4 regions of the Bacillus sp. JZ34 genome follow, and region 4 is predicted to be linked to each of the others. Evidence: riboswitches for the same ligand, from Rfam matches in the RefSeq annotation. Region 4 holds a riboswitch; each other region holds the start of a gene.
What was found. A riboswitch is a leader RNA that binds a small molecule or an ion and turns the genes downstream of it on or off. The one in region 4 is predicted to bind thiamine pyrophosphate.

Region 1 (7,491 bases), 1.2 Mb from region 4:
GATCGGGGGAATGGCGGCGCAAATTCCCGCTAAAGACAAACCTGAGATCAATGAAGCCGCATTTGCCAAAATCCGCGAAGATAAGGAACGTGAAGTAAAAGACGGACATGACGGAACATGGATCGCGCATCCCGGCATGATTCAAACGGCGCTCGATGTATTCAATCAGCATATGCCGTCGGCGAACCAGATTCATAGAAAGCGGGAAGACGTAAAGGTCGAGGAAAAAGACTTGCTGGAAGTACCGCAAGGCCGGATTACAGAAGCAGGCGTCCGTACCAATATCAGCGCCGGCATCCGCTATTTAGCTTCATGGCTGTCGGGCAGAGGCGCCGCTCCGATCGACCACTTAATGGAGGACGCAGCAACGGCGGAGATTTCCAGAGCCCAGCTTTGGCAATGGATTCGCCATCCGAAAGGGGTTCTTGACGATGGCCGGAAAGTCAACGCCGAAATGGTCAAGATGATGAAAGAGGAAGAAATGCAGAAAATCTTCGAAGAAGCCGGCATAGAACGTTTTCGGAGCGGCCGGTTCGAAGAGGCCGGACAGTTATTTGAACAGCTGATTTTGGATGATGAATTCGCGGAATTTCTAACGATACCCGCTTATGAAAAAATATGATGGGGGAATGTGCGATGCTGAAAGAAAAACAACTCGCAGAAAGCTGGGAGCATGAAGAACGCTGGAAAGGGATCACAAGGCCGTATCAGGCGGCTGACGTTATTCGGCTGAGAGGCACGCTTGAGATTGAATACACGATTGCAAGGCGCGGCGCCGAAAAGCTATGGAAGCTTCTCCACACAGAGGATTTCGTCCCGGCGCTGGGCGCTTTGACCGGAAACCAAGCCATGCAGCAAGTAAAAGCCGGATTGAAAGCGATTTATTTAAGCGGTTGGCAGGTGGCTGCTGATGCCAATTTGTCAGGGAGCATGTATCCTGACCAAAGCCTTTATCCGGCAAACAGCGTGCCGGAAGTTGTCAAAAAAATTAACCGCACGCTGCAGCGCGCCGATCAAATCCATCATATGGAAGGGAAAGAAGACATCGATTGGTTTGCCCCGATTGTGGCCGACGCTGAAGCAGGCTTCGGCGGACAGCTGAATGTGTTCGAGCTGATGAAAGGTATGATTGAAGCCGGCGCCGCGGGAGTTCACTTTGAAGACCAGTTGTCGTCTGAGAAAAAGTGCGGGCATTTGGGCGGGAAAGTGCTGCTTCCGACGCAAACGGCGGTGCGTAATTTGATTGCCGCGCGCCTCGCCGCAGACGTGATGGGAGTCCCGACCATTCTTATTGCCCGTACGGACGCGAATGCGGCCGACCTGATCACAAGCGACGTCGATTCATATGATGCGCCGTTTTTGACGGGAGAGCGAACAGCGGAAGGGTTCTTCAAAACAAAGCCGGGTCTTGATCAGGCGATTGCGAGAGGTTTGGCGTATGCGCCGTATGCCGATTTGATCTGGTGTGAAACGTCTGAGCCGAATATTGAAGAAGCCCGCCGGTTTGCACAGGAGATCCATGAAAAATTCCCGAGCAAACTGCTCGCCTACAACTGCTCCCCTTCGTTCAACTGGAAGGCCAAACTGGATGACAACACCATCTTGAACTTCCAGAAACAGCTCAGTGAAATGGGCTATAAATTTCAATTTGTCACACTGGCAGGCTTCCACGCCTTAAACCACGGCATGTTTGAATTGGCCCGTCAATATAAACACCGCGGAATGGCGGCGTATTCTGATCTGCAGCAGGCCGAGTTTGCCAGCGAAGTCCACGGCTATACGGCGACAAGGCATCAGCGCGAAGTCGGAACGAGCTACTTTGATGAAGTCGCCCAGGTTGTGACAGGCGGGACTTCATCAACCACTGCACTGAAGGGATCGACTGAAGCGGAACAATTTCAATCCTAAAAACGTAAAAAGCCGCCCGTCATGGGGCGGCTTGCTTGTTGTCTATCAAGTTAGCAATTGACATCATTGGAAGGGGCGGTAAAAGGGTTTTCCCTAATAACAGTCAGTGTCTGATGATTCTTGTTGTTTCTTTTGGCCGGCCGGTTGTCTTTGCTGAAAGAATAGAACAAATACACAGCCATTGTCAAAATCAAGATAAACATCATCATAAATATCCCCTCCAAATTTTTTTGTCTTCACTATATTAGACGAACAAGCCCGCAAAAGGTTTCAGAAAATTAACATTTTTCCATAAATATTTTTACCCACCTCATCTTCTGTATGAAACCCGGCGGTTCTATACAAGAATAAAACTGAAAAACTCAGGTTGACATCATATTCATTGATGTGTAGAGTAAAAGTTAATGTAATAGGAAGTCCACTAGGGGAGCCGTAAGCCGGCTGAGACAAGAAGCGATCTTGGACCCTTTGAACCTGATCTAGTTCATACTAGCGGAGGGAAGTGGAGCCGGTGTCTTTATGATTTCATCATACAAAGGCCGCTCCATTTTGGGGCGGCTTTTTTGCGTAAAAAGCGGCTCGCTCCCCCTGTGCCTTCCTTATAAAACCGATTGCTGAGGAGGCTATCTACATGAGTTTTTCTGCAGAACTTCGCCGCGAGGCAAACCCTATTTTTGAAGCCATTTTTGAGCATCCGTTTGTATTGGGACTGGCGTCCGGCAAGCTGAAAAAGGAGCAGCTTATTCATTATGTGAAGCAAGATTACGAGTATTTGAACGCTTTTATTCAAATCTACGGAATTGCGATTTCCAAGTGTCAAAACCGGAAAGACATGGAGATGTTTCATGAGCAGATTTCATTTGTATTAAACAGCGAAGTGCACCCGCACAACAACCTGTGCCGGGCCGCGGGGGTGGAGTATGAATCTCTGCAGGGCTATCCGCTTGCGCCTTCTGCCCATCATTATATCCACCATATGCTGACGGCGGCGCACGAAGGCACGCTGGGAGAGATATTAGCCGCCTTGCTGCCTTGTCCGTGGACATATTGGGAGATCGGAAAAAAACTGATGATGGACGTTCAGCCTGACCCGTCGCATCCATTTTATGACTGGATCTGTTTTTACGGAGACAGAACCGATTCAATCACGACGAAGTTTTGCGCCCGCCTGGATGAATGGGCCGAAACAGCGGGCAAGGCTGAAAAAGAAAAAATGAAGGAGCTTTTTTTGCAAAGCTGTCAGCTTGAATACGGCTTTTGGGAGATGGCTTATACAGTTGAAGATTGGCCTGTGGAAATGGAGGCGGTGAGACGATGAATTGGAACATGAAAGAAGTCGTGATGGCAGTGATCTTGTCCGTTGCATGCGGCGTCATTTACTTAGGATGGTCCACCTTGTGGATCCCTGTTTCAGCTATTGTCGGGCCTGTCGGAGCGAACTTTATGTTCGGCATTTGGGTGATCGCCAGCCCGATTGTCGCTTATATCATCCGTAAACCGGGTGCGGCGCTGATTGCCGAGACGGCAGCTGCGGCGGTCGAACTGCTGACCGGAAGCCACTTTGGACTGTCAGCATTATTAATCGGTGTGTTCCAGGGAGCCGGTGCGGAAATCGCGTTTGCGATCTTTCGCTATAAGCGTTATAACTTGTTTACCCTTATGCTTTCCGGTGCGCTTGCCGCGGTCGGAAGCATGACATACAGCCTGATGGCGAACGGTTTTGCCTACTATACGACGCAAACGCTGATCATGACGCTTATCATCCAAATCATCAGCGGCATTGTACTCGGCGGCTGGCTGGCAAAAGCCGTTGTCGAAGCGCTTGCGAAAACGGGAGTCCTGAATCAGTATGAGATCATGAAGGAACAGCGGAAGAAGGATGATGCCGATGCGTTCATTTCTCGGATGCAGTAACCTTTCCGTCCGTTTTTATCATCGTCCTGAAACAGTCCTAGACCGGGTCTCGCTGTCGATTGGGCAGGGAGAAAAAGTGCTGATACTCGGTCCGAGCGGAAGCGGCAAATCGACACTGTTGTCCGTGCTTTCCGGCATCATTCCTGAACATGTCGAAGCTGAGGTCAGCGGAGAGGTCAATCGCAGAAAGAGCGCCGGCGTTATGTTTCAGGATCCGGATTCGCAGTTCTGCATGCTTCATGTTGATGAGGAAATCGCTTTTAGCCTAGAAAACCGGTCTGTCTCCCCAAAAGATATGGACGGCATCATCTCGGAGCTGATGGAGCAAGTCGGATTAAAGATAGATAAGAAAACGCCGATCGAAACCTTGTCAGGCGGTATGAAGCAGAGACTGGCATTAGCGTGCCTGCTCGCTCTGGAGCCTGAAGTGCTGTTTTTTGACGAGCCGACGGCGCAGCTGGACCCGGCCAGCCGGAAAGACATCTTTGCCTTGCTTCGTAACGTTTCACGAAAAAGCGGACAGACGATGGTGTTCGTCGAACACGTGCTGGACGGCTGTATCGAGTGGATGGACCGCGTCATTCTTTTCAATGGAAAGGGACAGATCATCGCTGACGGAAAGCCGGAAGAAATCGTGAAACATTTTCAGCCGGAGATGAAAGCGGCGGGCATCTGGCAGCCGAAACTGTACCCTGCGGTATGGGAAGATGTTATCACACAAGATGATCATCCGCTCGCCGTCAAGCTCTCTTCTACATTGAAAATGAAAGAGGAGGAGGCGAAAAACAGGCCTGCAGCTGACAGAGACATATTGATCCGCGCAGACGACGCGGCGATCGGCTATCGGAAAAAGATCGTTGCCGACGGCATCACCTTTGAGATTCCAAGGGGAGAATGGATTTCGGTCATCGGCGAGAACGGGAGCGGAAAGAGTACGTTTTTAAAAAGTCTGATCAGGCTTGAAGCCGTCAAAAAAGGGCGCCTTTATCTTGAGGATCGGGAGCTGAAGAAATGGTCCGACCGTACGCTCTATGAGAAGGCCGGCTTTGTTTTTCAAAATCCCGAGCTTCAATTTATTCGGGACACGGTGTTTGACGAGATCGCGTTCGGGGCGAGGCAGCGGGGAGGGCCGGAGGACCGTGTCGAAAAGAAAACGGCTGAATTGCTGCGGGAATTCGGACTTGACGCTCATCAAAAAGCGCACCCCTTTACATTAAGCCTCGGGCAGAAACGGCGTTTAAGCGTTGCGACAATGCTTTTGTTTGACCAGGATCTGCTGCTGCTTGACGAGCCGACATTCGGTCAGGACGAAAGGACGGCGCAAGAATTAATCAAGCGGTTAAAGGAACGGCAGGAACGGGGAACGACGATTGTGATGGTGACGCACGACATGGACATCGTAGATGAGCATTCCGGCCGTGTCATCGTGTTTCATCAAGGGAAAGCGGCATTTCAAGGAACGCCGTATCGATTATTTTCTGATCAAGGCCTCGTCCGCCGCTTTTCATTGATACCGCCGCTTCATTACCGGTTCATGCATGAAAGAAAGGAGAGGGTTCCCGTATGAAAAGCAATGGTTCACTTCTTTCGGCATTGAACCCGAGCGCCAAGCTCTTTTCCCACCTCCTGGTCATGTGCTTGCTCATGTTTGTTTCAAATCCGAAACCGACTCTATTCATTTGGCTGTTTGCGGTTGCCGTCGGAATTTTTTTCGGGGGATGGACTTTGTCTTATTTAAGTAAGCGGCTGTTGCCTTATCTCGTCTTTTTTATTCTCGTCTTTTGGATGATGGCCGCTTTTGGAAAAGGCGAGGAAACGATTTGGGAATGGGCCTGGTTCCGTGTCACCGAGGAAAGCGTCGGCAATGGGCTGACAATCGCGCTCCGGATGCTCGGCTTTGTCACATACGGTCTTTTGTTTACATCAACAACCGATTTGACGCAGTTTATTATGAGCCTGATTCATCAATGCAGGCTGTCGCCTAAATGGGCTTATGGCTTGCTGGCCGGCTTCCGTTTTGTCCCGCTTTTTCAGTCTGAGCTTTCGCAAATGAAGGCGGCGCACAAAATCAGGGGCTATAAGCAAAAAAACAGCTGGAAGGCGTTTATTCGCTATGCGCTGCCTTTGTTTTCGCAAGGCATCCGCAAGTCGGAAAGAATCGCCGTTGCCATGGAAGCGAGAGGGTTTACCGGTGCAAAAGACCGCACCTACTATCAAACAGCGCGGCTTTCCGGAAAAGACTTCGTTTATTTTGCGGGTCTGGCGTCAGTCACAGCGGGAATTTTGCTCATTTTTTAAGAGGGTTTTTTACAGGGCCGCACTGCGGCTTTTTTTTTATAAATCGGGCATTCTGTAAAATGTAAATATTTCGGACGTTGACTGAAACATATTGACCTAGGCCAAAAAGATTGTACAATCAATGTGTACCATATGAAAAAAGAAATATAAAAAATCCCCTTACAAGATGGGAGTGGCGCGATGTGAAAATTGCCAAAGTGATCAACAACAATGTGATCAGTGTTTTAAATGAACAGGGTCAGGAATTAGTGGTCATGGGCAGGGGAATCGCTTTTCAAAAAAAGCCTGGGGAAGCGGTGGATGAATCGAGAATCGAGAAGATTTTCAGGCTTGATAATAAAGATGTATCAGAAAGATTTAAGACGCTGTTGGACGAAATTCCGATCGAATTTATGGAAATGTCTGAAGAAATTATCTCCTATGCGAAATTAAAGCTCGGCAAGAAGCTGAATGACAGTATTTATGTCTCGCTGACCGACCATATTCATTTCGCCGTCGAACGGCATAAAAAGGGTCTGGATATTAAAAACGCCCTGCTTTGGGAGACAAAACGGCTGTATAAAGATGAGTTCGCCATCGGCAAAGAGGCGCTGGCCATCATTGAAAAGAAGACGGGGACAGCTCTTCCGGAGGATGAAGCCGCTTTTATCGCGCTCCATATCGTAAACGCCGAGCTGAATGAAGAAATGCCGAACATCGTCAATATTACGAAAGTCATGCAGGAGATTTTAAGCATCGTCAAATATCACTTTCATATCGATTTTGATGAAGAATCGCTTCACTATTACCGCTTCATTACCCATTTGAAATTTTTCGCGCAGCGGCTGTTCAGCGGAACCTATATGGAAAGCCGGGACGACTTTTTATTTGAAACCGTCAAAAATAAGTACCGCGACGCGTATGTCTGCACTAATAAAATCAGACAGTACATCGAAAAAGAATACGGTCATCAGCTGACAAACGAAGAGCTTCTGTATTTGACGATTCATATCGAGCGGGTCGTTCATCAAAAATAGAGGATGATGCTAAAATGAAAGCGTTGACAATTGGATAAATGTATGCTACTTTTTACTTACATCAACTTATACAGGTTGTTAGGATTGTTACTGATCATGCAGGCAAAACCTAAATGACTGTGAGCGGGATTCTTATGCCCTTGTTTTTCACAGTGATTTAGGTTTTTTTATTTTCATCATGTCTTAAAACGGGATTGTTACTGTTCGGCAGGCAAAACCTAAACTAAGCCTTCTTTGTACAGGCTTTAGTTTAGGTTTTTTATTTTATAACAGCTTGATAGGGCTTTAGGAGAGACAGGAGATGATCAACGATGGATGTTCAATCAATGGCAAAAGAAATTCTGGAGCGAGTCGG
Region 2 (7,491 bases), 2.1 Mb from region 4:
AATCGTCATTTTCCAAAAAAAGTGCGCGAAAAAAGCGAAAACCGCGCCAAGCGGAATACAGGAGATCATTGCGGTTCCGTTGACCAGCCCGTCAGCTCCGCTTATTTTCAGGGCTTCCCGGTAGCCTATTAAAAAGTGGATGATCGATAGGACGTAACATAAGAGCATCATATAGTAAGGGTTCATTTGCATACCTCCTCTATTCGCTTTACTATATTACATTCAATAGAGGGGAAGATTATGCCTGTTTAAACAGGAAAAAGAACAAAATATTATAGACGAAAAGATTTTCAATTACAATACATGTTTTTAAAAATATTTCCACTATAATCAAAATGAAAGATAAATTTAGGGGGTCATAAGAAATGAAAAAAAGGCTGATGTCACTATTGGTCTGCATCCTGGTTTTAGTGCCGGCAGCTGGTGCTTTTGCCGCGCCGAAACAGGCCGAGCTTCAAGAGTATCTTGAAGAAATAGGAATGACAGAAAAAGAATTGGAAGCTTATTTACAGGATACATATGATGAAAGTTTAAAAGATTTTGAGTCGGTGGAAGAGTTGAAAGATTTTTTAGGGGAAAGACTGACTAATCAACTTTTGGCATCCTATTTAAAAGAATACGGATTGAGCGAAAAAGAAGCGGCTGACCTTTTTGTTGAAAATGGCTATATGGAAAGCGGCCAAAACATTCTCGACGTGTTTATGTTTGAATACGAATTGGATGATGCGCTTTTCACTGTGACATATGAAGAAGACGATTTTCAGATCGGGAACCTGTTTCAAGAATTGGGTGTGGATGATCAGGAGTGGGAAAGGCTCGTGAATCATCTCCGAAAGGTGCGCGATAAAAATCCAAACCTTGAAAATGATTTGATGGCTCTTGGAGAACGTCTTGAAGCGGTAGCCGATTTCGAGTCTGTATCAGAGCTGTCAGCTCAGGATATCGCTGAAATGCTATCCATTTTAAACGATCTTCAGAAGACGCTTGAAGTGAAAACAAAATACTATCTTGTTAAAGACGGAAAGAAAAAAGAAGTGTCTTTGACAACGCTTGTCAGCGCGGAAGATCTGAAGGGAGCAAGCCTTCTGGTGGAAGTATACGATCTGCAAGGCAACTTCATTTTGGATGTATTGCTGACGCCTGACATGATCGGATCTGATTTAATTCATGATACAGGGTCAAAAGTGAAGCAAACCCAAACGGCTGTCAAACATGATTCAAAGCCATCTCATGTGAAAAAGACGGTTAAAGGTGCAAAGCTTCCAAAGACAGCCGGGCATTACGCGGAATGGTCGATCTTAGGCGCCGTTCTGATGTTTGGCGGATTCTTCATGATCAGAAGGCTTCGCAAAGCGGCTTAACATGTCACTTCCCATTCTAATTATGTAGAGAATGGGAAGTTTTTATAAGGAGTGAAAGGAAATTAAGGCACATCGAAAAAAAATCATCTGGCTCGCAGCTATTGTGATGGTTGTGTGCGGCGCTTATTTTACAACAACGAATGTGTTCAAGTTAATGCACGGCTACGCTCTTTTTTCATTTCAGCAGATGAAAGAAGAAGAAAAGCCTGAAAAACCTCCGATTCAGACGGCGAAAAAAGAAAAAACGGTGATTGATCAAACATTTAAAACCGGGGAGAAAATCGGTGATCTTGTCATTCCGAAAATCAATGCAAGGATTCCTATATATCACGGGACAGATGAAGACGAGCTGCAAAAAGGCGTGGGCCATTTCGCTGGTTCCGTTCTGCCTGGAGAAGATGACAACTCGGTTTTATCAGGCCACCGGGATACGGTTTTCCGAAAACTCGGCCGAGTGGGGAAGGGCGATCAGTTAATTGTTGAAGCTTCCTACGGAACTTTTACATACAAAGTGAAAAAGGTGCGGATCGTGGATGCGGATGACCGGACGGTGATTGTACCAAAGCCGAGAGCAACATTGACGGTTTCCACCTGCTATCCTTTTGACTTTATCGGTTCAGCACCGGAGCGGTATATATTGGTCGCAGATTTGATTAAATCATAAAAAAACAGCGGAATCTCAGGCGAGTCCGCTGTTTTTTTATGCTATCTCATGTCTGATCTGTTTTCCAGGAGTTTTGGCGCGGTTAGCAGCAGTAAACAAAGGACAATTGTGCAGACAATGAAAGACGGAAGCATATATGTTCCATTATATACCAAGGAATAAATCCATACCGGAGTGCCTTCAGGCGCATAGTTTCCAAAAAAGACAGCGCCGCTGATGACATGAGCGAGAAATTTCAGTCCGCTTCCGAGAAAGACGGCCAGCGTAACATAGAAAATGATCTTTCCTTTTTGTTTCTCGATTGAAGCGTTTCTGATCGATCCGGCAAAAAAGCCGCCGATACCCGCGGCCGTAGGCGCGATAAAATAATCAAGAAGAAGCTGCAGAGGATGATAAACGTAAAATCCTCCAGTGACAAACTGAAGCAATCCGGCTAAAAACCCGGTTGCCAGCCCTGCCTTCAGCCCCCATCTAAAGGAAATCAGGAAGATCGGAATCATCATGACTGCGATTGAACCGCCTTGAGGCATTTTTAAAAACATTCCGGACACCATATCAAGTATAAGTGCTATTCCTGTCATAAACGCAATTTCAATCAGCTGTACAAGTTGTTTAGATTGATTCATCATAACCCTCACTTTTGATGAACAAAGGGATACTGGACTTCTTTCCCAATAAAAAAAGCAATGCGGGGAAGGAGTAGGAAAGTTTTCCACGCACTGCTTTGGATGCAATTAGAAATGACTTTGCCACATCCCTACGCCAGCGTTAACTAACAGGTTCAAAGGGTCAGAACGGTCGTTCACTCTCAGCCTCGAGGCTCCCCTTGTGGTCATCAAGTTATTTAGTTATATTCTACTATACTAAAAAAAGAAACGGACGACAAGCTGATTTTTCGAAAAATTTTGCTTAATTTCTCCAATATGTAGCAATGCAAACATCTTTTCCTTTATAATAGAACGTATTCGTACGTACAAGATCAGTAAAGGGTTGATCTGATGAGTGAACCTACAAAATACAGCATGGTGAAAAATAAAATTAAATCGTGGATATATGAAGGCAAAGTGAAGCCGGGGGAAAAAATTCATTCGGAAAACGAATTGATGAAAATATTTGATGTAAGCAGGCACACGATCCGGCAAGCGATTGGCGACCTTGTTCATGAAGGGCTTTTATACAGAGAGCAGGGCTCAGGGACGTATTGCTCTCACCGTCTTCAGCTTTCTGAAAAAGGAAGGGAAAGAAATAAGATGATCGGGGTTATTACGACTTACCTTTCGGATTACATTTTTCCTTCTATTATAAGAGGAATCGAATCGTCACTGTCCAGCGAAGGATACACCCTTGTCGTCGCGAGCACCAATAATGACATTGAAAAAGAAAAACAATGCCTTGTGAATATGCTCGATAAAAAAATTGCTGGGTTGATCGTGGAGCCGACGAAAACAGGAAGCTTTAACCCGAATTTAAGTTACTATCTGACGCTTGAACAACATCATATTCCGTATTTGATGATCAACCAATTTTATCAGGAGCTAAATCCACCCCATTTCATTTTGGATGATGAACACGGCGGCTTTATCGCCACTGAGCATTTGATTAAACTCGGCCATGAAAAAGTGTTCGGTTTCTTTAAACAGGACGATATGCAGGGCGCCAACCGGATGAAAGGATTTATCCGTGCTTTCAGAGAAAACGGCTTGTCGTTTTACCCTGAAATGGTCGTGACGTACACAACAGAGAACAAAAAACAAAAAACGATAGCTGAAGCCAGGAAGCGGCTTTCTTCATCAGACCGTCCGACTGCCATATTCTGCTATAATGACGAGATAGCGCTTTTGGTGTTGGATGTCGTGAGGGAATTCGGTTTGAAAGTGCCGGAAGACATTTCGATTGTCGGATATGACAACTCACATTTGAGCGAGGCATCTGAAGTGAAGCTGACGTCAGTCACTCATCCGAAAATGCAGATGGGGATTGAGGCGGCAAAATGGATGATTGCCAAAGTTGAGGGACGCAACACGAATCAGCTTGAACATTCCACCGTCTACAAACCTGAACTGGTTGTCAGACATTCGACCGCCAAGCTGAAAAGGTAGGCTGCACAATCTTTATCCGCCAACCAGCGTGAATGAAAATGAGAAGAATATATATTCTGTTACAAAGCTCCGGAATGAGGAGCTTTTTATTCAAGTAAAAGCTGATAACGGAGAGTTTAATGTTATCCTCGAAGCTTTGGACCATGTGCAGCTTTAGCAAATCAATTTTTAAAGACCGCTGTATACTTTTATATAGAAGAAAGCAGTAAGAAGAAATAAATGCTGTCAACTGCCGGAGGTCGAGATGATCAGGAATCATCTGAGTCCAAATCATTTGATTATTATTTTTTTAAAAAAGCTATTGTGCAAAACGAAAATAGATGTTATATTAGTATCCGCCCCTAAAAAGGAGGCTTTATAAAAACAACTTCGAAAATCTTTTGAAAAAAGTTGTTGACATTCACGATGATAGAATGTTATATTAGTAAAGTCGCTTCTTCGAGAGGCGGAAATGATCTTTGAAAACTAAACAAGACAAACGTACCTGTTAATTCATTAAATAAATCGTACATGCGAATGTGCGTAGTCATTATCAAACTTCATGGAGAGTTTGATCCTGGCTCAGGACGAACGCTGGCGGCGTGCCTAATACATGCAAGTCGAGCGGACAGATGGGAGCTTGCTCCCTGATGTTAGCGGCGGACGGGTGAGTAACACGTGGGTAACCTGCCTGTAAGACTGGGATAACTCCGGGAAACCGGGGCTAATACCGGATGCTTAATTGAACCGCATGGTTCAATTATAAAAGGTGGCTTTTAGCTACCACTTACAGATGGACCCGCGGCGCATTAGCTAGTTGGTGAGGTAACGGCTCACCAAGGCAACGATGCGTAGCCGACCTGAGAGGGTGATCGGCCACACTGGGACTGAGACACGGCCCAGACTCCTACGGGAGGCAGCAGTAGGGAATCTTCCGCAATGGACGAAAGTCTGACGGAGCAACGCCGCGTGAGTGATGAAGGTTTTCGGATCGTAAAACTCTGTTGTTAGGGAAGAACAAGTACCGTTCGAATAGGGCGGTACCTTGACGGTACCTAACCAGAAAGCCACGGCTAACTACGTGCCAGCAGCCGCGGTAATACGTAGGTGGCAAGCGTTGTCCGGAATTATTGGGCGTAAAGCGCGCGCAGGCGGTTTCTTAAGTCTGATGTGAAAGCCCCCGGCTCAACCGGGGAGGGTCATTGGAAACTGGGGAACTTGAGTGCAGAAGAGGAGAGTGGAATTCCACGTGTAGCGGTGAAATGCGTAGAGATGTGGAGGAACACCAGTGGCGAAGGCGACTCTCTGGTCTGTAACTGACGCTGAGGCGCGAAAGCGTGGGGAGCGAACAGGATTAGATACCCTGGTAGTCCACGCCGTAAACGATGAGTGCTAAGTGTTAGAGGGTTTCCGCCCTTTAGTGCTGCAGCAAACGCATTAAGCACTCCGCCTGGGGAGTACGGTCGCAAGACTGAAACTCAAAGGAATTGACGGGGGCCCGCACAAGCGGTGGAGCATGTGGTTTAATTCGAAGCAACGCGAAGAACCTTACCAGGTCTTGACATCCTCTGACAACCCTAGAGATAGGGCTTCCCCTTCGGGGGCAGAGTGACAGGTGGTGCATGGTTGTCGTCAGCTCGTGTCGTGAGATGTTGGGTTAAGTCCCGCAACGAGCGCAACCCTTGATCTTAGTTGCCAGCATTCAGTTGGGCACTCTAAGGTGACTGCCGGTGACAAACCGGAGGAAGGTGGGGATGACGTCAAATCATCATGCCCCTTATGACCTGGGCTACACACGTGCTACAATGGGCAGAACAAAGGGCAGCGAAGCCGCGAGGCTAAGCCAATCCCACAAATCTGTTCTCAGTTCGGATCGCAGTCTGCAACTCGACTGCGTGAAGCTGGAATCGCTAGTAATCGCGGATCAGCATGCCGCGGTGAATACGTTCCCGGGCCTTGTACACACCGCCCGTCACACCACGAGAGTTTGTAACACCCGAAGTCGGTGAGGTAACCTTTTGGAGCCAGCCGCCGAAGGTGGGACAGATGATTGGGGTGAAGTCGTAACAAGGTAGCCGTATCGGAAGGTGCGGCTGGATCACCTCCTTTCTAAGGATATTATACGGAATATAAGACCTTGCGGTCTTATAGACAGGTGCGTTTAGATCTTGTTTAGTTTTGAAGGATCATTCCTTCAGACATAGGAGACACCTGCTAAATGCGCCACATCCTGTGGCAACGCATGTGTTAGCACCTCCTGTGCGTTGTTCTTTGAAAACTAGATAACAGTAGACATCACATTCAATTAGTAAGCAAGATATCACGTAGTGATTCTTTTTAACGGTTAAGTTAGAAAGGGCGCACGGTGGATGCCTTGGCACTAGGAGCCGATGAAGGACGGGACGAACACCGATATGCTTCGGGGAGCTGTAAGCAAGCTTTGATCCGGAGATTTCCGAATGGGGAAACCCACTGCTCGTAATGGAGCAGTATCCATATCTGAATTCATAGGATATGAGAAGGCAGACCCGGGGAACTGAAACATCTAAGTACCCGGAGGAAGAGAAAGCAAATGCGATTCCCTGAGTAGCGGCGAGCGAAACGGGAACAGCCCAAACCAAGAGGCTTGCCTCTTGGGGTTGTAGGACACTCTGTACGGAGTTACAAAGGAACGAGGTAGATGAAGAGGTCTGGAAAGGCCCGCCATAGGAGGTAACAGCCCTGTAGTCAAAACTTCGTTCTCTCCTGAGTGGATCCTGAGTACGGCGGAACACGTGAAATTCCGTCGGAATCCGGGAGGACCATCTCCCAAGGCTAAATACTCCCTAGTGACCGATAGTGAACCAGTACCGTGAGGGAAAGGTGAAAAGCACCCCGGAAGGGGAGTGAAAGAGATCCTGAAACCGTGTGCCTACAAGTAGTCAGAGCCCGTTAACGGGTGATGGCGTGCCTTTTGTAGAATGAACCGGCGAGTTACGATCCCGTGCAAGGTTAAGTTTGAAAAGACGGAGCCGCAGCGAAAGCGAGTCTGAATAGGGCGCATGAGTACGTGGTCGTAGACCCGAAACCAGGTGATCTACCCATGTCCAGGGTGAAGTTCAGGTAACACTGAATGGAGGCCCGAACCCACGCACGTTGAAAAGTGCGGGGATGAGGTGTGGGTAGGGGTGAAATGCCAATCGAACCTGGAGATAGCTGGTTCTCTCCGAAATAGCTTTAGGGCTAGCCTCAAGGTAAGAGTCTTGGAGGTAGAGCACTGATTGGACTAGGGGCCCCTACCGGGTTACCGAATTCAGTCAAACTCCGAATGCCAAAGACTTATCCTTGGGAGTCAGACTGCGAGTGATAAGATCCGTAGTCGAAAGGGAAACAGCCCAGACCGCCAGCT
Region 3 (7,491 bases), 380 kb from region 4:
GCGGATTCCGTCTTTTCCGAGATCGCTCGCCAAGTATTTGACGCTGGCATCAAGTGATGCTTTCGCAACACCCATGACATTGTAGTTGGATACAACGCGCTCGCCGCCAAGGTATGTCAGCGTGACGATGCTTCCGCCTTCAGTCATAATGCCGCGCGCCGCTTTAGCGACCGCTGTCAGTGAGTAAGAGCTGATATTGTGTGCGAGCAGAAAACCGTCGCGGGTGGTATTTAAGTATTCTCCAGCCAAGTCTTCTTTGTTTGCGAAAGCGATGCAGTGTGCAATGCCGTGGATGACCCCGACTTCTTTTTTGATGTCGGCGAAGCACGCTTCAATTTCCTGGTCATTTGTGACATCACAAGGAAGTACGATTGAATCGTTCCGCTCCAAAGAATCGGCCAGCTCCTTGACCGATTTTTCAAGCCGCTCACCCGCATACGTAAAAATCAGTCTTGCGCCTGCATTGTGAAGCGAGCGGGCGATTCCCCAAGCGATGCTTCGTTTATTTGCTACACCCATGACGACGATATTCCGGCCTTCCAGTGATAAATTCATATGTATGAAATCCTCCTAATGATTAACATTTTATTAGTACCTGATCATAATATATAGTATCACAATTAATAGCAGGCTGACAATTTCAGAATATAAAAAGCGGCAGAGACCGTTTTTGATGTCTGCCGCGATATTAATTCATTTTTATTGCGGGACTACAGTTCCAACCCTGCATTGGATATCTTTTGATATGCAAAATGGTTGGTCGGTCCGTGGCCGGCTCCGAAATCAAGGCTGTGTGCAACCGCTTCGTGGACGAAAGCCTCAGCGATGCGGAAAGCTCCTTGAATGCCGTTTCCTTTCGCTGTTTGCGCGGTAAGAGCGGCGGCAAATGTGCAGCCTGTTCCATGGGTATTTTTCGTCTTAATATAGGTGTTCGTTTTTTCCGTGAACACCTCTCCATCGAAGAGGAGATCGGTTACTTTGCCATCCTCGGGCTGATGCCCTCCCTTGATGATAATGTTGCGGACGCCCATTTCATGCAATTCACGAGCCGCTTTTTTGCGGTCTTCCATTGTTTGAATGCTTCTCCCTGTCAGCACTTCGGCTTCGGGTATGTTCGGCGTTACCGCATAAGCAAGCGGAAGCAAGTGCCGTTTCAATGTTTCAACTGCTTCCTCATTCAATAGTGAAGCGCCGCCTTTGGCGATCATGACAGGATCGACAATCACACGTTTAAGCTCGTATGTTGCAATTTTTTCAGCAATGACCTCAATCATCTCCGCGCTCCACAGCATCCCTGTTTTCACGGCGTCAGGTTTTAAATCTTCCGCCACTGCATCAATCTGCGTGCCGAGTGCTTCCGGAGATAGCGGGTAGACGCCGTGAACCCCTGTTGTATTTTGCGCAGTGACCGCTGTCAAAGCCGTCATGCCAAAGACGCCAAGCTCCTGAAATGTTTTAATGTCGGCTTGAATGCCGGCGCCGCCTCCTGAATCCGACCCGGCGATTGTTAATGCTTTGTATATGCTCATGATGTTTGCACTCCCTTCGGCCTTTAGCCAATCCACCTGTGATATATCGTTTTCGCGCGATTGATATCGTTCGTTCCGTGAATCAAAGCGCGTCCGTCCCGAAAAATCACGAACTTAAAATCCTCCGTACGGCAAGATAATAAATAAGGATTTCCCGTCACATCCAAACCGGCTTTTTTTAATCTGGCGGCAAGCGGCTCCAGCTCCGGCGGCTGTTCCGCGGCCGGCCTGATCTGAACCGTTTGTCTGCCGCAAAGAACGGCTGCTTTTGTTTCGTTTTCAGCTGAAAGAAACGGAAACGCGCCTTTTCCGCACGTCGGACACGAGCCATGTTTAAGCGCGTCAGCCCGGACTTCAGAGCGCTCATTTGTCCAAATATCAAATGAGCGAAGCATTCCTGACGGTTCATGCCCTGTCAGCAGCTTCAGGGCATCTGTTACCTGGTAAGCGGCAACCTGCTGAACAACCGGACCGATCACCCCTGCTGTGTCGCACGTCATGGTATTCGCGGGCAAATGCCCCAAAAGACAGTGAAGGCACGGCGTTTTCCCCGGAATGACGGTATATGTGATGCCATAGCTTGCGACACACGCGCCGTACAGAAAAGGGATGCCTAACTTGACCGCCGCATCGTTCATGATCAGCCGCGTTTCAAAATTATCGGTCGCATCGACGATCAGGGATGCTTTCTCCGCAAGCTCGAGCGCTTTTTCCGCGGTAACATCTGCTACAATGCCGGTCACTTGAACAGAGCTGTTGATCAGGCGCAGCCTTTTTTCGGCAGCGGCTGCCTTTGGCATATGATCAACCACATCCTGTTCCGTATAGAGCTGCTGGCGCTGGAGATTGCTCCATTCCACATAATCCCTGTCGGCAATCGTCAGCGAACCGACTCCGGCCCTCACCAGCATTTCTGCGCTGGCCGCGCCCAATGCCCCCGCACCGATCACCAGGACGCGGGCGCGACTTAATTTTTCCTGGCCGTCCGGTCCGATCGGGTGAAAAAGCTCCTGTCTTGAATACCTGCCGGTCAAATCGTCAACTTCCCTTCTTCAGGACTGCTGGCGATGCCGTAGTTCTTTTCCGGAATTCGTCCGGCAAGGTATCCGAGTCTGCCCGCTTCAACGGCGAGCTTCATAGCCTTCGCCATTTGGACCGGATCTTTCGCCCCGCTCACTGCCGTGTTCAAAAGCACTCCGTCAGCGCCGAGTTCCATTGCGTATGCCGCATCTTTCGGAGAACCGATTCCGGCATCCACGATTACGGGAACCTTAGCCTGTTCAATGATGAACGACAGGTTAAGCGGATTGACGATTCCCTGTCCCGAACCGATTGGAGAGGCCCCGGGCATAATGGCGTGTACGCCGAGCTCTTCAAGCTTTCTCGCAAGGACGACATCGTCCGATGTATACGGCAGCACAATGAAGCCTTCTTCAAGCAAGGCTTCTGACGCCTTCAGCGTTTCTACCGGGTCAGGCAGAAGCGAACGGTCACAGCCGATCACTTCGACTTTGATCATGTCGCAAAGACCACTCGCTTTAGCAAGCTTGGCGATCCGGACGGCTTCCTCAGCCGTTTTTGCTCCCGCCGTATTCGGCAAAAGCGTATAACGGCTTAAATCAAGCTGCTCCAAAAAATTAGGCTGAGATTCTTCAAAAATATTCATCCGTCTGACGGCAAAGGTCAGGATCTCCGATTCAGATGCACTGACAGCCTCTTTTTGAATTTCAAATGACGGATACTTCCCTGTACCGAGCAATAATCTTGATGAGAATTGACGATCTGCGATTTTTAACATAACGGTTTATCCCCCTCCGACAAAATGAACGATTTCGATGACATCGTGTTCTTCCAGTTTGACTGTTTGATATTGGTCTTTTCCGATAATCTGCCTGTTTCTTTCAACAACGACAACACGATTCTCCAAACTGTAGGATGCGAGTAAATCGTAAATCGTGCCGCCGTCATCTCTCCACTCTATTTTCCGGCCGTTGAGCTGAATGTTCACCTGTGCACAGCCTCCTTTCGCTCCGCTTTAAACGCCTCGGCCCACTCTGTTTTGACCGGATTGCCGAGGATCATGTCAGCTATCATCTCACCGGTTGCAGGTGCCAGGAGGATGCCGTTTCTGAAATGTCCGGCAGCAAACAATATCCGGTCATTTTCAGGGTGTCTGCCGATATATGGATTGCCATCCCCTGTTTCCGGGCGCAATCCGGCCCAGCATTGGTCGATGTTCATGGATTCAATGTCAGGGAGCATCGACTTGGCCTTTCGGATCAACTCCTCGATTCCGCCAAGTTCCGGCTGTTCATTCCAATCCCCGGGCTTCATTGTCGCGCCGACGACAAGCTTTCCGCTATGGCGCGGAACGATGTAGCAATGATCATGGTAAAGCGTCCTCGTCAAAGGGATGCCGTCATTCCACACAGACAGGCACTCCCCTTTGACAGGATAAAAGCTTTTGTCTATGCCGATCTGTTTAAAGAAAGCACCGCTCCACACACCGCTTGCAATGACAACGTGCTCCGCCTCCGCGGTGCATGAAGCAGCAGTGACGCGGACGGCCCCCGCTTCAGATTCGATCGATAAAACGGGGGTAAACTCGAAGACCTCGGCACCGAGAATCCGGGCCCCCCTGGCAAATGCCCTGCACACTGCGGCCGGTTCGACATGGATGTCGTCCCGAATGAAATTAGCGCCGAGAATCCCTTTTCCGGCATGCGGTTCCAGCTCATATACTTCAGCGGCTTCAAGCCATTCCACTGAATCCAGTGCAGCCATTTGCATCAGGTGTTCGCGGTCGCTTTCTGAAAATGCCAGCTTTAATATCCCTCCGTCATGCTTTCTGATATCGATGCCGCTTATGTCTTTCAATTCGCCCGTCAGCCGCTGATAGGCTTTTTGGCTGACTCTGGCAAATTCGAAAAAGGTACCGGGTTTATCGCATTCCGCATGGGCGCCGAGCATGCCCGCCGCCGCGCTCGTCGCTTTTTTGCCGACTTCTCCGCTTTCAAACACGGCCGTTTTTTTCCCCGCTTTCGCAAGATGGTAAGCGATGGATGTCCCGATGATGCCTCCGCCGATCACGATCGTATCATAGCGCTTTCTCATATGAATCTCCCTTCGCGAGACAGGCAAGCCGCGCGGCCGCCTCATCCGGTCTGTCATGAGAAAAGATCCCCGACATCACGGCGATGCCGTCTGCCATTTTGACTTCCGCCAGTCGTTGTTCGGTGATACCCCCGATCGCAATGACCGGAATGCGGACAGCCGCCTTCACTTCAGCCAGACTGAGAGCTCCTCTTCCTTTCCGGCCCTTTTTACAGTCCGTTTCAAAAATGTGGCCGAACAGCACGTAATCTGCACCTTCAGTTTCAGCCTGAACCGCTTCTTCTGGCGAATGGACGGACTTTCCGATTTTCAAATGCGGAAAACGGCTCCTCACACTTTTGACGGAAAAGCCGTGTGAAGGCAGCTGAACCCGGTGAATGTGATGAAACAAAGCGATATCAACCCTGTCGTTGATGATCAGTTTCCGCTTATCAACCCCTTCTTCGGCAAGGCGGTCGATTAAACTTGATATTTCACTTACTTTTTTTGATCTTTCCCTGATATGGATAAAGTCAACGGCATTTTGAATCGAGATGATTTTTGCAGCAAGCTCTTCCACAGAGTGCTTGTCATCGGTGATCGCGTGCAGATGCAAGCTGATCCACCCCGCTTTTTGACCAGCTTTCTTTTTGGTAGGCCATATCCCAGAAGCTGTATTCGTAGAAGCTGGAGATGACGAAGTTCTCCTTCATCTTCGCGCGCGTTTTCTCATCGGCGTTTTCAGCCAGCTCATCGAAGCGGTTGATCTGTTCTGTCACAAGTTCTTTAAACCAGTCGCCTCCGTATGTCGCGATCCATTCCTGATAAATCGCGCTGTCAGGCCTGCACGTTTTTAACGTCTCACCGACGTCATAATAGAGCCAATAGCAAGGAAGCAAAGCGGCCAGTATTTCCGCAAAACTGCCGCTCACGACAGAACGGTACATATGCGATGTGTACGCATACGCTGTCGGCGACGGCTGAAACGACTCCAGTTCTTCCTTTGTGATTCCCAATAGATCGGTGAATTTCCTATGGAGCGACATCTCGGCTTCATATGTGCCTTTCGCGTGTTCAGCCATCCGGCTTGTCGTATATAAATCGCGAGCATATGCCGCACCAAAGGATTGGACTTTGGCAAAGTGGGTCAAATAGTAGGAATCCTGCATGACATAGTATTTAAATCGATCAACCGGAAGTGTGCCGTCTCCAATCCCTTGAATAAACGGATGGACAAAACTGCCTTCCCACCATTTTGCAGCGCTGTTTCGACATTCTTCTGAAAACTTCATTTCGAGGCTCCTCCTTCGATTCTGAACATAAAAAAACCACTTTCCCGCAAGGAAAGTGGTTTGGAATTTGCATAAATACATACTCAAATACCGTGCCACTTCCCTACGCAGGTTTGAACCTGTTCAGGTTATGAGGGTCTAAAAGTCACACTTTTATCTCAGCCCTTATCAAGGACTCCCCTAGTGGAAAACATTTCTTGTTCATTCAGTTTATACTTTTATCTTATCACGAATTGCAAAATGGTCAAGCATCAGTCTCCAAGCGTTTTTCTCAATTCCGCAATATATTCGCGCGAACCGGTGGCGATCAGCCTGTCACCCAATTGCAGCCTTGTATCCCCGTGGGGCACGATGCTGTCCACCCCGCGGAAAATTCGGACGAAGATAACATCTCCCGTAAACGGAAACTCCCTTAACAGAACACCGTCAAATCGCTCATTGCTCATATTGATCTGATACAGCGACGCATCCTGGTTCGTCAGGAGTTTCATAACGCCAGGCGCCTCGATAAGCGCGCGCAGCAGCGTTTTTGTAGAAAGCAGAATGGAGAATGTATCAATTCCGTTATCTTTCAGTCTGGATTCGGCGTCTGGAGAATCTGCGCTGGCGATAATTCTCGCGACTTTCTGCTCCTTCGCAAAAAGTGCGATCCCTGTATTGCGCTCTTCGCTGCCAGTGGCCACGACGAGTATATCCGTTTGGAAAACGCCGAATGATTGAAGCGTCTCGTATTCATAATCAGGCAAAACTTCAACATCAAACACCGGGTCCGCCAGATTTTCTTCCTTTTTTTCCTGCCGGACATGCAGGATTCTGACGTGATAATCTTCCGGAGAAAGTTCGAGCGTGACTGGCAGCGTCATTTGATTTGCGCCGATAAAGGTGATCGTCTTTTTCTCTTTTTCGCTTTCCGTTTTCGGCATTAATTTTTTAAAGCCGGTCGGTGTGATGATGCATGTAATGACAGCGACCAGAATCAGCGCGCCGGACATCTGCGCGTCAATGACGCCGATGCGCTCGCCGATCGTTGTCGCCGCGATCACCAAAGAAAGCGTGGAAGTCAGGAGAAAACCGGAAGCCAGCACGGTTTTCATGTCATACCACTTTTTCAAAAACAGCACCGGAACGACTTTGCTGATTAACAGAGCCACAAACAGAAGCGGGATCATCACTAAAATTTTCGGATTGCCAAACAGCGACCAAATGTCCAATTTGACGCCCGTCATCACAAAGAAGATCGGGATGAGGAATCCGTATCCGAATGAATCGAGCTGCTGAACGAGCTCCTTGTTCGGCGAAAGCAGCGAAACAAGCACCCCGGCCAAAAACGCGCCAAGTATGTTTTCTGCACCGAGCGACTCGGACAGCGCCACAAGTACGATGATCAGCGTAAATATCGCCCTTGTGCCGATCTGGATCGTTCCTTTTGACAGCACTTCGACAAAAGGCCGCTTTTTAAATACCCTTCCGAACAGGTATAAAACGACGCCGGCGGCAAATAAGATCATCAGCAGCCACATATTGCTGTTTTCGTCCCCGTAGATTGAGGCGAACACTGCAAGCAGAATCATCGTGAC
Region 4 (7,491 bases):
CGAATTGATAAAGACATCTTGTTCCCCTTTCTTTTCTAAACTGAAAATAAAAAACTCTTATCCCAATTGAGATAAGAGCCTTCGGTTGACCGATCAGCGCTGATGAAATTTTCCGAAATATTAAACAACATACTAATTCATATTATTCCGACCTGTCAACCCCATATTATAAAAAAACAGATGAAAGGTTCCCCTTTCATCTGCAGTATTGCCCGTTTTTAACTGTAAATGCTGCCGCCTGCTTTTTTAAATTCCTTCGCCTTCTCTTCCAATCCTTTTTGAATAGCCTTTTGTTCATCAAGGCCGTTTTCCTTGGCATAGTCGCGAATATCCTGGGAAATTCTCATACTGCAAAATTTAGGCCCGCACATTGAACAAAAGTGTGCTGTTTTGGCGCCTTCCGCCGGAAGGGTTTCATCATGGTATTCAAGCGCTCTTTCCGGATCGAGCGACAAATTGAACTGGTCCCGCCAGCGGAATTCAAAGCGCGCCTTCGAAAGCGCGTCATCGCGGATTTGCGCGCCGGGGTGCCCTTTGGCAAGGTCAGCCGCATGGGCCGCGATTTTGTATGTTATGACGCCTTCGCGGACATCGTCTTTGTTCGGCAGTCCCAAATGCTCCTTCGGCGTCACATAGCAAAGCATGGCCGTGCCGTACCAGCCGATCATCGCCGCTCCGATTGCTGATGTAATATGATCGTAGCCCGGTGCAATATCGGTCGTCAGCGGGCCGAGCGTGTAAAACGGCGCCTCTTTGCAAATTTCCATCTGCTTGTCGACATTCTCTTTAATTTTATGCATCGGCACGTGTCCCGGTCCTTCGATCATCACTTGAACATCATGCTTCCAGGCGATTTCCGTCAGCTCGCCGAGCGTCTCCAATTCGGCAAATTGGGCCTCATCATTCGCATCCGCAATCGAGCCGGGCCGAAGGCCGTCCCCGAGCGAAAATGCGATATCGTATGTTTTCATAATCTCGCAAATCTCTTCAAAATGAGTGTACAGAAAGCTTTCCTCATGATGAGCCAAACACCATTGCGCCATAATTGCCCCGCCGCGGGATACGATTCCAGTGACGCGCTTTGCCGTCAGCGGCACATACCGAAGAAGGACGCCGGCATGAATCGTAAAATAATCAACGCCTTGCTCAGCCTGCTCGATTAATGTATCGCGGTAAATCTCCCAAGTGAGATCTTCCGCGACGCCGTTTACTTTTTCAAGCGCCTGATAAATTGGCACAGTCCCTACAGGAACTGGACAATTGCGGATGATCCACTCCCTCGTTGTATGAATATCTTTACCTGTGGACAAGTCCATCATCGTATCGGCGCCCCAGCGGATGGCCCATGTCATTTTTTCTACTTCTTCTTCAATCGAAGAGGTGACAGCGGAATTGCCGATGTTGGCATTGATTTTCACGTGGAAGTTGCGGCCGATAATCATCGGTTCGCTTTCCGGATGGTTGATATTTGACGGAATAATCGCCCGTCCGCTTGCCACTTCATCACGAACAAATTCGGGAGATACATGCTCTCGGATCGCGATAAATTCCATCTCGGGCGTAATGATCCCCTTTCTTGCGTAATGCAGCTGGGTGACATTTTGACTTTTTTTCGCGCGCAGCGGTTTTCGTTTCAACCCTGGATAGCTGTTGCTCGCTTTCTCTTTGCTTTTATAGCCGTTATCCTCCGGTCTGATTTCTCTGCCTTCATATTCTTCGGTATCGCCGCGCTCCCTGATCCAGGTCGCCCGCAAAGGTTTCAGCCCCTTCAGAATATCAACCTCTGCATTCGCGTCCGTATAGGGACCGCTCGTGTCGTAGACGCGGACAGGCTGATTTTCTTCGGCGCCAAATGAACCCGTCGTCGGACTTAGCGAAATTTCTCTCATCGGCACTTGAATGTCAGGTCGCGCCCCTTCGACATACACTTTGCGGCTCCCTGAAAAACTTGACATAATCGAGATGTTTTTTTGCTGTACTGACTCCTGTTTCATGTAAAAATCCTTCCCCTCTAAAAAATTGATCAGGACGAAACTCCGGAACAGCACCAGCACAAAAAAACCAGGCTCATATGATGAACCTGGTTTTACAGTCAGTAAAATCACTGGAAGACAGACGGACCATACCCATTCCCCATCTTCTCCCGAATCCTTTTTACTTCCCCACGCTGGTACGAACCAGATCAGGTCCAAAGGGTTAAGAAACACATGTTTCTCTCTCAGCCCGCAGTCGGGCACCCCTAGTAAAGCTATTCAATTCATTTTTTATCGTAACACACCGATTTAGCAAGTGAAAAGGATGGAAAAATATATGAATCTTTTTCACTATAGCGGCACACCCAATTATTATAAATTGCGATGAAGCACATCAAGTATATGTTTCAAATCCGTCGCCTCAATTTGGCCAGGTGCGGATGCTTTTTTCGCTGCGCCGAACGTCACGGCCGAGCCAAATACCTCTCCGGCGAGCCGGCTGATCAAGCCTTTTCCGGCCATCGACATCGTGATAATCGGCCGCTTCGCATACCGCTCATGCATCATATGAGTCGCCTCAAGCAACACCAGCACATCTGCCGGTGTTTCAGGCATCACCGCGATCTTAGGGAAATCGGCGCCAAGATCCTGGGCTTTTCGGAGACGGGAAACGATCTCTTCCGCTCTCGGCGTCTTCCCGAAATCGTGGTTGGATATAATGACAAAGACATGTTGCATATGAGCCGCTTGAACCAGTTTTTCCACATGATGCTCTTCATTGAACAGCTCGACATCAATCACATCTGCCAGCCCTGTTTTGACTACGGCATGATTCAAGGAAAAGTAAAATTCCTTACTGACTTCTTTTTCGCCGCCTTCCTCCGCGCTGCGAAATGTAAATATCAACGGGATATCCTTTAAGATCTCCCGGATGTCAGCCAATACCTTTTTCACTTTGTCAACGTCTTCGACATCCTCAAAAAAATCCGCCCGCCATTCGGCAAGATCCGGATTAATCGATAGAAGAAAAGCAGCTTCTTCTTTCAATTGTTCATGCGTTTTTCCGATGAGCGGCACGCAAATTTTCGGGGCTCCTTCTCCGATGGCCACCCCTCTGATCTTCACCGTATTCAACAACGGCCTCACTCCTGTTCTCTATATTACAAGGGTCTTTGCATTAACGGTACCGAAGATTGGCCGTAAGCACAAGCAGAAATTAAGAAAGAAGGCTAAACACTTAAAGCACTTATATACCAACATGAGATCACCTTTCGATAGCTTGCTTGTTTAAAAATGAATCTACTATTCCTTGCAGAATATGACTCATTTCTTCAGGAGTTTCCTTCCGGCCTCTCTCAAACCATTTTGAAAGGATGTTCCAAAAGCCCCCTGCGCTGAATGAAAGCCCGTACTCCAAGTCGATTTTGCTTTTAAAATGAAAGGTTTCTTCTTTAAATTTTTTATGAAGATCCGGTAGAAGTTCATTATATTTCTCAACAATCAAATAAAACAAATGGTTCTGATAAAGGGCTTGTAAAAAATCGGCATGTCGGCTCCAAAAGTTGAAGTATGCATGTCCAAGACTGGATAAGTCAATATGTTTTTCCTGAACAATGTAATTGGAATACTCACTGCAAAGCTGCTCAAAATAGCGGTCTAATATATCTTTTTTTGAATGGAAATGCCGATAAAATGTTCTTCTGTCAAGCTGCGCTTTTTCCGCTATCTCTGTAATGGTGATGTCTGAAAAGCTTTTTTCCTTCATAAGCTCCAACAATGATAGCGTCAGCCAGCTTTTAGATTGCTGAGCTGTTTTTGAGGGCATTTGCTTCATATTCTCTCTCCTGTCGCACTTTTTATGGCAATGTAGCACTTTTCGTTGGCTCATTGACTTTGTTCTCTATGAAATGTCACAATTGTGGCACATAAGAGGGGGGAATGTAAATGGAAAACATGCAATTTATGGCTTGGATGCTGCCGATCTTATTTATACTGCATGATTTTGAAGAGATGGTGATGGTCGAGGCATGGGGCAAAAGATATCGAAGCAAGCTGAAACAACTGAAAAAAGCTCCATTCGGCCATGCCAAAACCGCTTCTTTTGTTTGCGCTGTGCTCGAAGAATTTATTCTAGCTGTTGGTGTAACTGTTCTCAGTATTTATTTTAATCAATATATTATCTGGTTTGGTTTCTTTTTTGCTTTTACTGTTCATTTCCTTGTTCATATCGTCCTATGGTTCACATTTAAACATTATGTACCCGGCATATTAACGTCGATCTTTATGCTGCCATTTTGTTGCTATCTGCTGACCGCTGCCGCAGAGATAGAAAAATTCAGTTTTCCTGCAATGATCTTATCAGCCATATCCGGAACACTTATCGTCTTTTTTAACCTTAAGTTTCTGCATAAAAAAATGGGAAAGATTCAAGAAAGGCTGGAAGCATATGGCCGCACATGAAAAGCAGGCACTTACGGAAGCTTCCGGCCCTTTGACTAGAAGCAAAGCAAACGATGGAGACCCGTCAGACACGAAAAAACTGCCCTTCAAAAGAAAGGCAGCATGATCTAAAATCATGGCACTGCTAACGATGGTTCAATGTTCGTTCCAAAGCTTGTCTATCCAGCTGTTTAGAGGCGCCTCCACTGCGGGAGCCGCTTGCACTTCAGCTGTCCAGCCTCTCATCGTTTTGATGATGGAGCATTTTCGGTTTTTCCGGGACCGGCATTGAAAATCGAATTCGCCAGCAACCGATATTGATGCTGCGGATGATCGTCATTGGTTAGATCGTTAGCGAAAACAGTTAAGTTCTTGTTGTTATCTTTATACGTGAAAGCCATAATCTTTCCTTTGGCAGCATCATGTCCAGGCCACCAGCCTGCCTTGAAGAAGTGATCTTCATCAGCAATCACCGCAAGCACTTTTGCCGTTTTAGGAACAGCGGTAATATAAGAACCAGTGACTGTGTAGAAATATTCCTGTTTATTGTAAGGAGCTGTAATAGCATGATCTTGCATGACATTTGCCAAGAAGACGCCTTCGTATCTCTCCCATTCAGGTCCTTTAAAAGAAAATCCGGGGATCCACTTCTGAACATTCGTCATCCCCATGTTTCCAAATGCAATGTAAGGCTTTCCTTTATTAACATATTTAGAAGAGTCGAACGTATTGACAAGCACATCTGCGCCCGCCTGTTCTGAGGTGACGTTAAAGCCCAGATTTTTCAGTACATATGCCGCTTCACCCAGTGCTCCTACAGTAGAAGCCCTGAGGACTTTGCCGCTTGGTTTCTTATGGCCGGATGCGCTCACGTCGAGATAGTACTTGGAAGCCAACGGGGCCAGGTCCTTGTAGGCAACCGCGAAGTCGCCCGCTTGATAGCCTGATCCGCTCTTGGTGAGCATTGTAACGGTCTTGCCGGCTGCCAGTAACTCGTTGACTGCCTTTATCGCATCATTGTTTGTGTTCTGGATTAGCACATAAGCTGAGCGTTTTGGCATTTTAGTCCCCGGAAACGACACGGAGGTGATGGCAGAAGTCTTGCCTTTGAACACCCCGGCATCTCGAATTACATAACGGTCAAAACCTCGCATATCATGGAAATTTTGAATCATCTCACCGGCTATCATTTCATAATCAGATACATCTATTCCATCATACAAGACCAAGTTCGCGAGGCCGCGGTTTGCCTGGTGCATGTTTACAATAAATGATCCTGCCGGATATGTTTTTCCGTCAACGGTTACCGCTTTTGTTGATCGTTCAATCTTTACGCCGTTGCGAAGGAAGTACTCAACCATCTTATAGGTTTCCAACACATTCTTTTGAATATTTTTATCGACCGGCAGTACGTAATATTCCGGGAAGAAGTTTTGATTGCCCTGCCGCGGTCGGCCGATCTCTTCGTTTTTGGCGTTGACCAAGTAATGATCGACAGCGCGATCATCGATATTGTCCACGCCGCGCTCGAATATTTTTAATTGGTTCAGGAACAGCTCTTCTTTTTTTTCCGCTACATATTTTGCAGCTGCCGCAGAACTGTAATACAGAGCTTTGGTAGACTCTTCATTCGACTCGGGCGTTTCCAGCGTGTGACCCATCGCACCGTGATACATGGCGAATGCAGCGGTATATGCTGCAGATGCATCATCCCATCCCGAAGCCGTGCCTTTTGACACATAATTTGGATCTTTCGCAGTTTTCCGATGTTCTTCATAAGGAATATGATAGTAGTCATACTTCGTATTAGCAATCCCGGCCTCACCCATAGCCTTTGCCTGTTCCACCATGTGGTCAATCAAAAGGTCATACTCAACATTCGGGTTATGAGGCGGAGTAGAAGGCTCAATCAGGAAATTGGCATCGAACCCGTGCATATCCAGAAAAGACAGCGGCGACCACTTCGCGATTTGTTCCGTTACGCTGCGCGTTTCAGGCTGGGTTTGATAAGAATTATCCCGGTTCAAATCGAAATCCTCAGCATTGGAACGTGTTGTATGAACCCGGCCATCCGGGTTGTCCGTATAAACGAACAGGAAAAAAACATGTTCCAATGCATCGTCTATATTCAACGTTGTCTTGCTTTTCTTGCCATTCGGCAGGACTGTATCGTACGTCATGCTCTTATCCAATGCCATTGACTTAAAGTAATTCATGATCGCATCGACGCCAGGCGCTTCATTCGGATGAATATTGTTCAACCAGATCGGCACCTGATAGTCGCCAAATGCGCCGGATTTAATGTCGGCCTGCAATTTCTTCGGGTCATTGAGCATGGCAGGGTGAGTCACCTTCTGATACTTATCGACAGCGGCTTTATCTTTGGCAAGCACTGTCAAATAGATATCACGGCCTTCGACCGATTTTCCAATAGAAGTCGTTTTGATATATCTGTTGTTTTTTTGCGCAGCTTTTGCTGTAACGGCATCGATCTCCGGTTTCAGCTCATCGTAAGTGCGGAAGCTGTCATATGGCGTCAATTTTACGGGAGCATGGGCAACCACTCGTCCGTTCACTGTTGCCGCCAAATCATATGTGCCCATCAGCGATGCGTATAGCGGACGTTGCAATCGCGGCTCTGACAGGTTGTCTGTATCGTATGGAAGATCGAAATTGATGTTAGCATGAACCTTGCCGTTGGTCACTTTTACATGGCTAACAGTAATGAAAGGTGCACCGCTGTAATCCCGGACCTTATATTTTTTCCATTGAGACAGCGGTTTGCCGTCATACGTCCAGCTTAAGCTCTTCACATCAACACCTTGCGGAAGCTTAAACGCAGCATGAAGCGTTCGTTTCTCTGTCATCGAAGCAACATTGTTGTCCAGTTTTAGCTTCTGAGATTTTTTAGTCTTTACTTTTGTCTGCTGACCGGACGCCGTCCCCTTGCCAGTCTGCGCCATAGCAACACCGGGGGTTATCGCTCCAAGCAGCATCATAAACGACAAAACCAAGATCAGATAACACTTTGTGAACGATTTCTTAAACATAGAAAAATGCCATCCCCATTTCGTGATAT

Region 1: another riboswitch for thiamine pyrophosphate. It lies ahead of tenA (thiaminase II); the one in region 4 lies ahead of thiC (phosphomethylpyrimidine synthase ThiC).
Region 2: another riboswitch for thiamine pyrophosphate. It lies ahead of thiT (energy-coupled thiamine transporter ThiT); the one in region 4 lies ahead of thiC (phosphomethylpyrimidine synthase ThiC).
Region 3: another riboswitch for thiamine pyrophosphate. It lies ahead of tenA (thiaminase II); the one in region 4 lies ahead of thiC (phosphomethylpyrimidine synthase ThiC).

What each region holds. Positions count from the first base shown of each region.
Region 1 covers NZ_CP096403.1:169,671-177,161, forward strand. The annotation lists gene aceB (malate synthase A) at 1-622, shown strand, start outside; gene aceA (isocitrate lyase) at 637-1,908, shown strand; gene M1D90_RS00820 (hypothetical protein) at 1,959-2,117, opposite strand; TPP riboswitch at 2,322-2,426, shown strand; gene tenA (thiaminase II) at 2,540-3,226, shown strand; gene M1D90_RS00830 (ECF transporter S component) at 3,223-3,822, shown strand; gene M1D90_RS00835 (ABC transporter ATP-binding protein) at 3,797-5,389, shown strand; gene M1D90_RS00840 (energy-coupling factor transporter transmembrane component T family protein) at 5,386-6,120, shown strand; gene licT (BglG family transcription antiterminator LicT) at 6,303-7,136, shown strand; gene M1D90_RS00850 (PTS beta-glucoside transporter subunit IIBCA) at 7,448-7,491, shown strand, end outside.
Region 2 covers NZ_CP096403.1:1,046,282-1,053,772, forward strand. The annotation lists gene M1D90_RS05210 (hypothetical protein) at 1-186, opposite strand, end outside; gene M1D90_RS05215 (processed acidic surface protein) at 366-1,361, shown strand; gene M1D90_RS05220 (class D sortase) at 1,468-2,025, shown strand; gene thiT (energy-coupled thiamine transporter ThiT) at 2,067-2,651, opposite strand; TPP riboswitch at 2,763-2,862, opposite strand; gene M1D90_RS05230 (GntR family transcriptional regulator) at 3,024-4,124, shown strand; rRNA gene M1D90_RS05235 (16S ribosomal RNA) at 4,663-6,212, shown strand; rRNA gene M1D90_RS05240 (23S ribosomal RNA) at 6,446-7,491, shown strand, end outside.
Region 3 covers NZ_CP096403.1:3,009,164-3,016,654, forward strand. The annotation lists gene fabI (enoyl-ACP reductase FabI) at 1-555, opposite strand, end outside; gene thiD (bifunctional hydroxymethylpyrimidine kinase/phosphomethylpyrimidine kinase) at 711-1,529, opposite strand; gene M1D90_RS15300 (thiazole biosynthesis adenylyltransferase ThiF) at 1,553-2,563, opposite strand; gene M1D90_RS15305 (thiazole synthase) at 2,560-3,327, opposite strand; gene thiS (sulfur carrier protein ThiS) at 3,334-3,537, opposite strand; gene thiO (glycine oxidase ThiO) at 3,534-4,643, opposite strand; gene tenI (thiazole tautomerase TenI) at 4,627-5,238, opposite strand; gene tenA (thiaminase II) at 5,213-5,914, opposite strand; TPP riboswitch at 5,998-6,106, opposite strand; gene M1D90_RS15330 (monovalent cation:proton antiporter family protein) at 6,166-7,491, opposite strand, start outside.
Region 4 covers NZ_CP096403.1:3,392,214-3,399,704, forward strand. The annotation lists gene M1D90_RS17300 (ABC transporter ATP-binding protein) at 1-17, opposite strand, end outside; gene thiC (phosphomethylpyrimidine synthase ThiC) at 219-1,994, opposite strand; TPP riboswitch at 2,143-2,251, opposite strand; gene aroD (type I 3-dehydroquinate dehydratase) at 2,346-3,110, opposite strand; gene M1D90_RS17315 (TetR/AcrR family transcriptional regulator) at 3,238-3,807, opposite strand; gene M1D90_RS17320 (HXXEE domain-containing protein) at 3,918-4,433, shown strand; gene M1D90_RS17325 (M14 family metallopeptidase) at 4,655-7,462, opposite strand.